Regions from separate parts of the Maricaulis sp. W15 genome, predicted to be linked through region 3. Evidence: predicted binding sites of a transcription regulator. Region 3 holds the regulator's gene; each other region holds the start of a gene.
What was found. Region 3 encodes LexA, which represses DNA repair genes until DNA is damaged. Its sites were predicted from a motif close to ATGTTCCNCTTGTGTTCC; they were not measured.

Region 1: uvrA (excinuclease ABC subunit UvrA) is a predicted target of LexA. The motif match lies at 1,184-1,201, and genes of this name have one in related genera.
Region 2: AWH62_RS16695 (ImuA family protein) is a predicted target of LexA. The motif match lies at 1,635-1,652, and genes of this name have one in related genera.

What each region holds. Positions count from the first base shown of each region.
Region 1 covers NZ_LQXG01000017.1:294,209-297,484, reverse strand. The annotation lists gene AWH62_RS11095 (hypothetical protein) at 1-430, opposite strand, end outside; gene AWH62_RS11090 (single-stranded DNA-binding protein) at 414-914, opposite strand; gene uvrA (excinuclease ABC subunit UvrA) at 1,257-3,276, shown strand, end outside.
Region 2 covers NZ_LQXG01000001.1:292,606-295,881, reverse strand. The annotation lists gene AWH62_RS01380 (FecR domain-containing protein) at 1-788, opposite strand, end outside; gene AWH62_RS01375 (RNA polymerase sigma factor) at 775-1,332, opposite strand; gene AWH62_RS16695 (ImuA family protein) at 1,730-2,383, shown strand; gene AWH62_RS01365 (DNA polymerase Y family protein) at 2,265-3,276, shown strand, end outside.
Region 3 covers NZ_LQXG01000012.1:356,591-359,866, reverse strand. The annotation lists gene trpD (anthranilate phosphoribosyltransferase) at 1-822, shown strand, start outside; gene trpC (indole-3-glycerol phosphate synthase TrpC) at 847-1,644, shown strand; gene lexA (transcriptional repressor LexA) at 1,741-2,439, shown strand; gene AWH62_RS07110 (ComEC/Rec2 family competence protein) at 2,667-3,276, opposite strand, start outside.

The sequences.
Region 1 (3,276 bases), on a different contig from region 3:
CGTCCACAGCCGAGGAATCCAGGCACCGCGCCGCGTCATACATGGTCCGCGAACGTCCCAGGAAATAGGCCTGGACCGCAAAGGCGGGATCGGATTCCGCCGTCAACCGCGCCAGCTCGAACAGGAAGAAGGGCGGGTTCTCATTGCGGGCGCCCCACAGGTTCTGGGCCGTCGTGATGGTCTGTTCAGACGATTGTTCCTGGATCTGGTTGAGAATCCCCAGCACATCGCCCCAAGCCATCTGGCCAACAACGAAATGGGCCTCGCCCTCCTCTTCGCCGAGCGGTACGACGACGATCTCGGGCGACCGCGCATTGGGATCCGCGGCTGCGTCCGCCGCCGGATCCTGCGCCATGGCGCCACCGGCCGCACAGGCTGCGGCCAGCACGCCAGCGCTGATCAGCGTCTGCAGGCTAGAACGGGATTTCATCGTCGAGATCAGCATTGCGGAAATCTTCCTTCGGTCCATCCATCGAGCGCTGGCCGCCACCGGCGCCGCCGCCCTGGTCAAACTCGCCGCCGCTACTGCCGCCGCCATAACCGCCGCCGGAACCGCCCTCATTGCGGCCGTCCAGCATGGTCAGCTCGCCGCGGAAACGCTGCAGCACGACTTCGGTGGAATATTTTTCCTGGCCGTTCTGGTCGGTCCATTTGCGGGTCTGCAGCTGGCCCTCGACATAAACCTTCGAGCCCTTCTTGAGATAGTTCTCGGCGACCTTGGCGAGATTGTCGTTGAAGATCACGACACGGTGCCACTCGGTCTTCTCGCGGCGTTCACCCGAGGACTTGTCGCGCCAGCTCTCCGAGGTGGCGAGGGACAGATTGACGACCGGATCGCCATTATTCATGCGGCGGATCTCCGGATCACGTCCCAGATTGCCGACCAGAATTACCTTGTTGACGCTTCCCGCCATCGCCTGTTCTCCATCCTTGCTGCCAGCCTCGTACCGGGGGCAGCCCAGTGTTCACATTCTGTTCCGCAGGTCAATCAGCGCCTGCGAGTCAGGCTGATTTGAGAGGAGGCGAGCGACAGAGTCCAGCCGAGCGCAACAGGACGATCACACCTCGCCACGAACTCGCCTCCTGCCACCGTCATGTCAGTTGTCCCGCTTGGCACGCTGGACCCGGCGGCATCCGCGTCCTATCTCCTATGGATCACATTGTGCGCTGGACAGATCGCACAATGTTCCCCTAACGTTCCGATCCGGTTGCGAATCTCAACCGACTGGCGCGACCGAACGGAGACTGGCAGACGCATGGCGCTCGATACCATCCGCGTGCAGGGCGCACGCGAGCATAATCTCAAGAATGTTTCCGTTGACCTGCCGCGCGACAAGCTGATCGTGTTCACCGGCCTGTCCGGCTCGGGCAAGTCCTCGCTCGCCTTTGACACCATCTATGCCGAAGGCCAGCGCCGCTATGTCGAGAGCCTGTCGGCCTATGCCCGGCAATTCCTGGAACTCATGTCCAAGCCCGACATGGACAGTATCGAAGGCCTGTCGCCCGCCATCTCGATCGAACAGAAGACGACCTCGAAAAACCCGCGCTCGACCGTCGGCACGGTCACCGAGATCTATGATTATATGCGCCTGTTGTGGGCCCGGGTCGGCGTGCCCTATTCGCCGGCCACCGGCCTGCCGATCGAGAGCCAGACGGTCAGCCAGATGGTCGACCGGCTCACCGCGCTCGACGAGGGCTCGCGGCTTTACCTGCTGGCGCCGGTCGTGCGTGGCCGCAAGGGTGAGTACCGCAAGGAGTTCGCCGAATGGCTCAAAGCCGGCTTCCAGCGGGTCAAGGTGGATGGCGAGTTCTACACGCTGGAAGACGTCCCCGCGCTTGACAAGAAATTCAAGCACGATATCGACGTGGTGGTGGACCGGATCGTCATCAAGCCGGACATGGAAAGCCGCCTCGCCGACAGTCTGGAAACCGCCCTGCGTCTGGCCGACGGTCTCGCCGTGGCCGAGTTTGCCGACCGTCAGGACGAGAAGGGAAATCCGGAGCGGATGATCTTCTCGGAGAAGTTCGCCTGCCCGGTTTCCGGATTCACCATCTCCGAAATCGAACCGCGCCTCTTCTCCTTCAACAACCCGTTCGGGGCCTGCCCGTCCTGCGACGGTCTCGGCCAGTCACTCAAGTTTGACGAAGACCTCGTCGTGCCCGACCGCGACAAGCCCTTGTCCGACGGTGCCATCGCGCCCTGGAGCCGGGCGACCTCGAAACTCTACCAGCAGACCCTGCAGGCGCTGGCCGGGCATTTCGGCGGCGACATGTTCCAGGCCTGGCGCGATCTACCCGAGCCTTTCCGCAAGATCGTGCTGTTCGGTACCAAGGAGAAGGTGACCTTCGTCTATGAAGACGGGCTGCGGAAATTCGAGACCCAGAAACCGTTCGAGGGTGTGATCCCCAATCTCGAACGGCGCTGGCGCGAGACCGACAGTAGCTGGGTGCGTGAGGACCTGGCCCGTTTCCAGTCGGCCCAGCCCTGCGAGACCTGCGGCGGCCGCCGCCTGAAGCCGGAGGCCTTGAGCGTCAAGATTGACGGCCAGGACATCACCGACGCCTCGAAACTCTCGATCCGCAATGCCCGCGACTGGTTCGGCGCTGTCGAGGCGACCCTGACGCCGAAACAGCAACAGATTGCCGAACGCATTCTCAAGGAAATCCGCGAACGCCTGAAATTCCTCGTCGATGTCGGGCTGGACTATCTCACGCTTGACCGGGCATCCGGCACGCTGTCCGGCGGTGAAAGCCAGCGCATTCGCCTCGCCAGCCAGATCGGCTCGGGTCTGACCGGGGTGCTTTATGTGCTCGACGAACCGTCCATCGGCCTGCACCAGCGCGACAATACCCGCCTGCTGGAAAGCCTGCGCGGGCTGCGTGATCTGGGCAATACGGTGATCATTGTCGAGCATGACGAGGAAGCCATACTGACGGCGGACTATGTCGTCGATCTCGGTCCTGCCGCCGGCGTCCATGGCGGCGAAATCGTGGCCGCAGGCACGCCCGCTGAAGTCATCGCCAATCCGGCCAGCCTGACCGGCCAGTATCTGCAAGGCACGCGGCGCATTGAGGTGCCGACAAAGCGCCGCAAGATCGACAAGAAGCGCATGGTGAAAGTGGTCGGCGCGACCGGCAATAATCTCAAGACCGTCGATGCCGAATTCCCGCTTGGCGTGATGTCCTGTGTGACCGGCGTGTCGGGTGGCGGCAAGTCGACCCTGACCATCGAGACCTTCTACAAGGCCGCCGCGCGCAAGCTGCAAAAGGCCCAGC
Region 2 (3,276 bases), on a different contig from region 3:
TCGACCCGTTGCGGTGTCGGCAGTGGCGCCCCCGGGGCCAATTCAACCTGGTCGCCGGCATGCAACAGGGCCGGATTCGCCTGGGCAACCGTATCGCGCGCCTGCACGATCCCTTCGACAACGGTGACCATCGTGCGCCCGTCAGCACGGGTATAGACGTTGAACGCGGTGCCGACGGCCCGCACCTCATACCCGCCCGCCGCGACGATGAAGGGGCGTGACGGATCGTGCGAAACTTCGAACAGGGCCTCACCGCGCGGCAAAACGATACGGCGCTCGCGGTCGCTGAAACTGACCTCGATACGCGAACCGGTATTCAATGTGACGGTGGACCCGTCGGCCAGGACCCGGGTCTGCATTTCCCCGCGTTCGGTCGAGAAGGCTTCGGCGACAACCTGTTCGACCGGCGCCGTCGGTGTGCCGACCAGAAGCGGGCCGACCAGGAAGGGGGTCACGGCCAACAGCAGGAGGATCGAGGCTGCCAGGGCGAGCGGCCTCCATCCCAGGCCGGCAACGATACCGGCAGGACGTGGCGCAGGCGCGACGTGATCCAGCTCGGCCTCGACTTCAGCGATCAGGTCCTCGGCCCAACCGCCGAACCGCATCTGCTCAAGCGCCGCGTCAAGATCGAGGCAAGCCGACAGGGCCTCGCCATGGCGAGGATCGACCTCCAGCCAGGCTTCCAGCGCCGCCTGGCGCTCAGGGTCGAACGGCGCCCCGGCCTGCAGCCAGATGGCCCAGCCAGCCGCGTCGTGGTGAATATCGGACGTCGGATCAACCGGCATCATTCCCAGCCCCTGTGGTATTGCTTCCGGGTTTGTCCCCGGATTGCAGACGCGCAGCGCACAGCGCCATGCCGCGTTGAATGTGTTTCTTGACCATGTGCGATGACACGCCCATGCGCTCGGCGGCCTGCTGATAGGTCAATCCTTTCAACTTGCACAGCACGAAAGCGGTCCGGCATTTCGGCGGCAGGCTGCGGATGGCCGCCTGCAACGCCTGTTCGCGTGCCTCGTTCGGCATCGCACTTTCAGCCGGCGTGCGCGATTGCACGAACACGTCGGTATAATGGTGCGCGACGCTTTCGGAATGGCGCTGCACGGTATTGCGGTGGCGCAGATGATTGCGCGCCAGATTTGTCGCGATGGTGGTGAGGAAGGCCGATTCATCGCGCACCGGTCGCGCCTCGACATCAGTCTTCAACAAGCGCTCGAAGGCCGACTGGGTGATGTCGTCAGCATCCTGCGGATTCTTGACGATGCGGCGCACAATCCAGCGCAGGCGCGAGCCATGCTCGCGATACAGACTTTCGACATTGAACGCGTCACTCACGGCCACGACCAAGCCCCACGTTTGCGACCTTGCCCGCCACAAACGCTTTCCCCGTTGGCCCGCACACCGGACCCGCACGCCAGACCACGCCTGACACAAGACTGTCATCGTCGCCCGCACGGGCTGACGACGCAAGGTACCCGATCAGCCGCGCTGCGTGTCCAAGTCAGATGGCCCTTTGACAATCACACAGCAAATATCTGGACCGGTATGGTCCGGGCCAATCTTGCTCGTTTGAATTCATGAACTTGTCGGCAATCCGGGGTGGTCGGATCGGACTCTGCTTGACTCTTTTCGGCTTTGGAACAAAAACAGAACAATGTTCCGCCAACCGATTACCTCCGAGGCCCCTGAGGCCGCTTCGCCCCCTTTTCCCTTCGGATTGGGGCGGGCCGGAATGCATGAGCTGGTGGAAGCGGGGTTCGGGGATTTCCCGGCCCTGACAGGTTTCGCCCTGGCGGCCCTGCGCGATGCGGGGCGACCGGGTGTCAGCCTGTGGGTGCGCCAGCGGACGCTCAGCCTGGAGCACGGGCGGGTTTGCGGCCAGGGCCTGGTCGCGGCCGGGCTCGATCCGGGACGCTTGTTGCTGGTCGAGGCGCGCGACCGGATGGAGGCTTTGCGAGCCGTTGAAGAAGGCGCGCGGGACAAGGCCCTGGCCGCCGTGGTGGCCGAGCTGGACGACATGGATTTCACCGCGGCGCGGCGCCTGGTCCTGGCCAGTCAGGACAGCGGCGTGCCCCTGGTCTTGATGTTTCCCCACAAGCGGTCGGGGGCGACGGCCGCACACGGGCGTTGGCGGGTTTCGGCCCAACCCTCCATGCCCGACCCTCATGATCAGCGCGCCCCGGGGCGGCCGGCCTGGCGCGCAGTGCTGGAGAAGTCCCGCCTGCGGCCGGGCGAGGCGGGACGGGATTTCTATCTGGAGCTTCATGATGAGACGCCATGTCTGCGTCTGGTTTCCGGACTGGCCACTGCAACGCCTCGGCCGCAGCCGCGCCGGCTCGGCCCGGCCCTTGCCGGCGGCAGTGTCGGCTGGCGACGCACAGGATAAGGCGGGGCCACACAGGACGGAACCCTCCGTCACGCCGCCCTTCGTCCTGACCGAAACCGGACCGGCCGGGCTGCGCGTAGTCGCCGCCAACGCTGCCGCACAGGATCAGGGCGTCGAGCCGGGCCAGCGCTTTGCCGATGCCCGCGCCCGCGCACCGGATCTGATGGCCGAACCGGTCGACCGGGATGCCGATGCCCGGGCGCTGAAAGCGCTCGCCCTGTGGATGGAGCGCTGGTCGCCCAGTCTCGCCATCTGGGGCGATGACAGCCTGTTGGTCGATATAACCGGTGGAGCACACCTGTTCGGCGGCGAAACGGCCATGCTGGCGGACATTGCCGGCAGTTTGGCCCGTGGCGGACTGACAGCACGACTGGGCCTGGCACCGACCCCCGGAGCAGCTTGGGCGCTGGCGCATGAGGACGCGGATCGAACCTGTCTGGACACGCCGGACCTGCACGACGGCCTCCGGGGCCTGGCCATGGCCGGGCTGCGCCTGACCGACGAAACACTGACCCTGTTGCGCCGCTTCGGCCTGACCCGGATCGGCCAGCTCTATGACATTGACCGCAAGGCGCTGGCCCGGCGCTTCAGCTCGCGGCAGGCAGCGGAAGCGGTCCTGATCCGGCTCGACCAGGCATTGGGCCGACGGACCGAACCGCTGGATCCGATCCGCCCGGCGCCGGATCATGCCGTTCGCCTGCCCTGCCTGGAGCCGCTTTTGCACCTGGACGGGGTGCGTGCCGGACTGGAGCGACTGGCCCCGGCCCTGTGCGAACGGCTGAACCAGCATGGTGAGGGGGCCCGCAGCTTCCGACTGGCCGCCTTTCGGGTCGATCAAAGCGTGACGCAGCTGACGGTCGGTGCAGCACGACCGGTGTGCGATCCCGCTCATA
Region 3 (3,276 bases):
ATGACCCGTATCACCGCTCCCGAAGGCGCCATCGACACGTGCGGCACGGGAGGTGACGGCAAGGGCGCCTGGAATATATCGACCGCCGCCGCGATCATCGCGGCTGGCGCCGGCGCCATTGTCGCCAAGCATGGCAACCGGGCCGCCTCCTCCAAGTCCGGCTCCTCCGACGTCCTGGCCCAGCTCGGCGTCAAGCTCGACTGTCCGCCACAAGTGGTCGAACGGGCCTTGCTCGAAGCCCGCGTCGGCTTCCTCTACGCCCCGGCACACCATGCTGCCGTGCGTCATGTCGGTCCGGCCCGTCAAAATCTCGGCGTGCGTACCGTGTTCAACCTGCTTGGTCCGCTGTCCAACCCGGCCGGCGTCAAGCGTCAGCTGCTCGGCGTCTATGACAAGCGCTGGCTGGTGCCGATGGCCGAAGCGCTGCGCAATCTGGGCTGTGAGCATGCACTCTTGATGTGCGGCGAGGACGGGATGGACGAGTTGACCACGACCGGTCGCTCGAACATTGCCGAACTGCGCGACGGGGTGATCCGGGAATACAGCTTCCATCCCGAAGAGGCCAGCCTGCCTCTGGCCAGCGCCGAGGCACTGCAGGGCGGCTCGCCGCAGATGAATGCCGACGCCATCCGCGCCTTGCTCGACGGTGAGACCGGCGCCTTCCGCGACATTGCCGTGCTCAATGCCGGCGCCGCCCTGCTCCTGGCCGGACTGGCCGACAGCATTGCCGATGGCACCCGCCTGGCAGAAGCGGCCGTTGATGACGGGCGTGCCAAGACCGCCCTCGCCCGTATGGTCGCCATTTCACACGGGGAGGCGTGAGCCATGAGCACCCGCCCCGAGACCATGCCTGACACGCTGGCCCGCATCGGCGCCTACAAGCGCGAGCATATCGCGGCCTGCAAACAGGCGCGCCCTTATGCCGAGATCGCCGCCGCGGCGCGCGATGTGGCGCCGGTACGCGGCTTTGCCAAGGCCCTCGCTGTCGCACCGGACGGCCTCGGCCTGATCGCCGAGATCAAGAAGGCCAGCCCGTCGAAAGGCCTGATCCGCGCCGATTTCGATCCGCCCGCCCTCGCCCGCGCCTATGAGGCCGGCGGGGCGAGCTGCCTGTCCGTGCTGACCGATACGCCCAGTTTTCAGGGCGCCGATACCTTCCTCACCGAGGCCCGCAATGCCGTCGCCCTGCCGGCCCTGCGCAAGGATTTCATGTATGATCGTTACCAGGTTGCCGAGGCCCGCCTACTCGGGGCCGATGCGATCCTGGTGATCATGGCGGCGGTTGATGATGACACCGCCCGCCAGCTGATCGAGGAAGCCAATGCCTGGTCGCTCGACGTGCTGGTGGAAGTCCATGACGCCGCCGAGATGGAACGGGCGCTGGCGCTCGACGCGCCCCTGCTCGGTGTCAACAACCGCAATCTGCGGACCTTCGAGACATCCCTCGACACATTCGACGCGCTGGCGCCGATGGTGGCTGATGACCGGCTGCTGGTCGCCGAGAGCGGGATTTTCGGCCGTGATGACGCCTTGCGCCTGAAACAGGCCGGTGCCCGCGCCCTGTTGGTCGGCGAAAGCCTGATGCGTCAGGACGATGTCCGGACAGCAACGGCGACCCTGTTGGGCCGTCCGGCGACCGCTTGACGACATTTCAGAACACTTGTAGAACAAACACTCCTATTCCTGATTTGTTCCCGCAGGCCTGCGCCTGATTCCGGGAATGCGAACAAGGGGGTTGCCTTGCTGACGCGGAAACAGAACGAGCTCTTGCTCTTCATCCATCAACGCATCAAGGAAACCGGCGTCTCGCCCTCCTTCGACGAGATGAAGGGCGCGCTGCAACTGGCCTCCAAATCCGGTGTTCACCGCCTGATCACGGCACTGGAGGAGCGCGGCTTCATCCGTCGCCTCGCCCATCGCGCCCGGGCACTGGAAGTGCTCAAATTGCCCGAATCAGCGGCGGCGGCTGAAACGCCGAGCCTGCCACGCGGCAATCTCGGCCCCAATGTCGTGCGCGGCAATTTCGCCAAGCCCGAGGAAAGCCCGCGCGAATCGACGGTCGACATACCCGTGCTCGGCCGGATCGCCGCCGGCGTGCCCATCTCGGCCATCCAGCATGAAACCGACCGCCTGCCCGTCCCTGCGGACATGGTCACCGGCGGCGAGCATTTCGCGCTTGAGGTGAAGGGCGATTCGATGATCGAGGCCGGTATCATGGATGGCGACACTGTCCTCATCCGGCGCTGCCAGTCTGCCGAGTCCGGTGATATCGTGGTCGCCTTGGTTGATGACGAGGAAGCCACGCTCAAACGCCTGCGCAAAAAAGGCGGCTCAATCGCCCTGGAAGCGGCCAATCCCGAATACGAGACCCGCATTTTCGGCCCCGATCGGGTCAAGGTGCAAGGACGTCTTGTGGGACTGATCCGGCGTTATCACTGACGACGTGATTGCTTTGCTTGGCAACTTCGATGCGCACGGTTTGAATCGTCCTTGGACGCTGTCACAGCCATAGGCGCAGGTCGCAGGTGCGCTCTACAGGCGCCGCCTGTGTGCCGTTTGGAACGCACCGGTGGACGCCGGCTCTTGTTCCAGATTCAGCTCCTGCCGCGCCGCGACGATGGTCCGGGATCAGGCGGGCAAGGGACCGTCGCAAATCGCCACCGCCATCAACGCCCGTGCCAGGGGCGTGCACCGACCAATGGCCGTGCACGCTGGATCGCGACCAGTTGACCATCACGCAGATGCAGTGACTGGCCACCGGTTCTCGCCAACTCATCGGCATCGATGATCCGGGCTTGGCATTGGCGGGCAATTGCCGGCGGCACCGCAAGATCAGCCACAATGAGGTCGGCGCGGGAACAATCGGTCGGCCAATCCTGCAGCGACGACAAGCGGGTCACCCGCACGCCCTGGAGCCGGGCATTGCAGCCATGGCTGTCACAATTGGCATCCCAGACTGCCGGCGCCGGATCCGCCACCCCGCGCGCCTCGAGGAACACCCGCGCTGCAAAGCGTGAGCGGCGCCGGTCGCTGACCACCCAGCCGGTGGCGTCATCTCGGGCGAGGATCAATCCGGTCTCGGAGATGAAGAGATCCGGCTGCGGCAGCACGGCCCACAAACCCAGCGCCGCTGCCATCACGGCGGCCCCGCTCCAGCGCCACAGTCCACGAACCAGAAGGCTGGCGACAAAGCCGGCCGCAAACAAGGCCAGAACCAAGCCCGGCGTTGCCGGCAGATAACGCTGCGCGCCCGGCCAGTCGGCGACCATGTGGGCC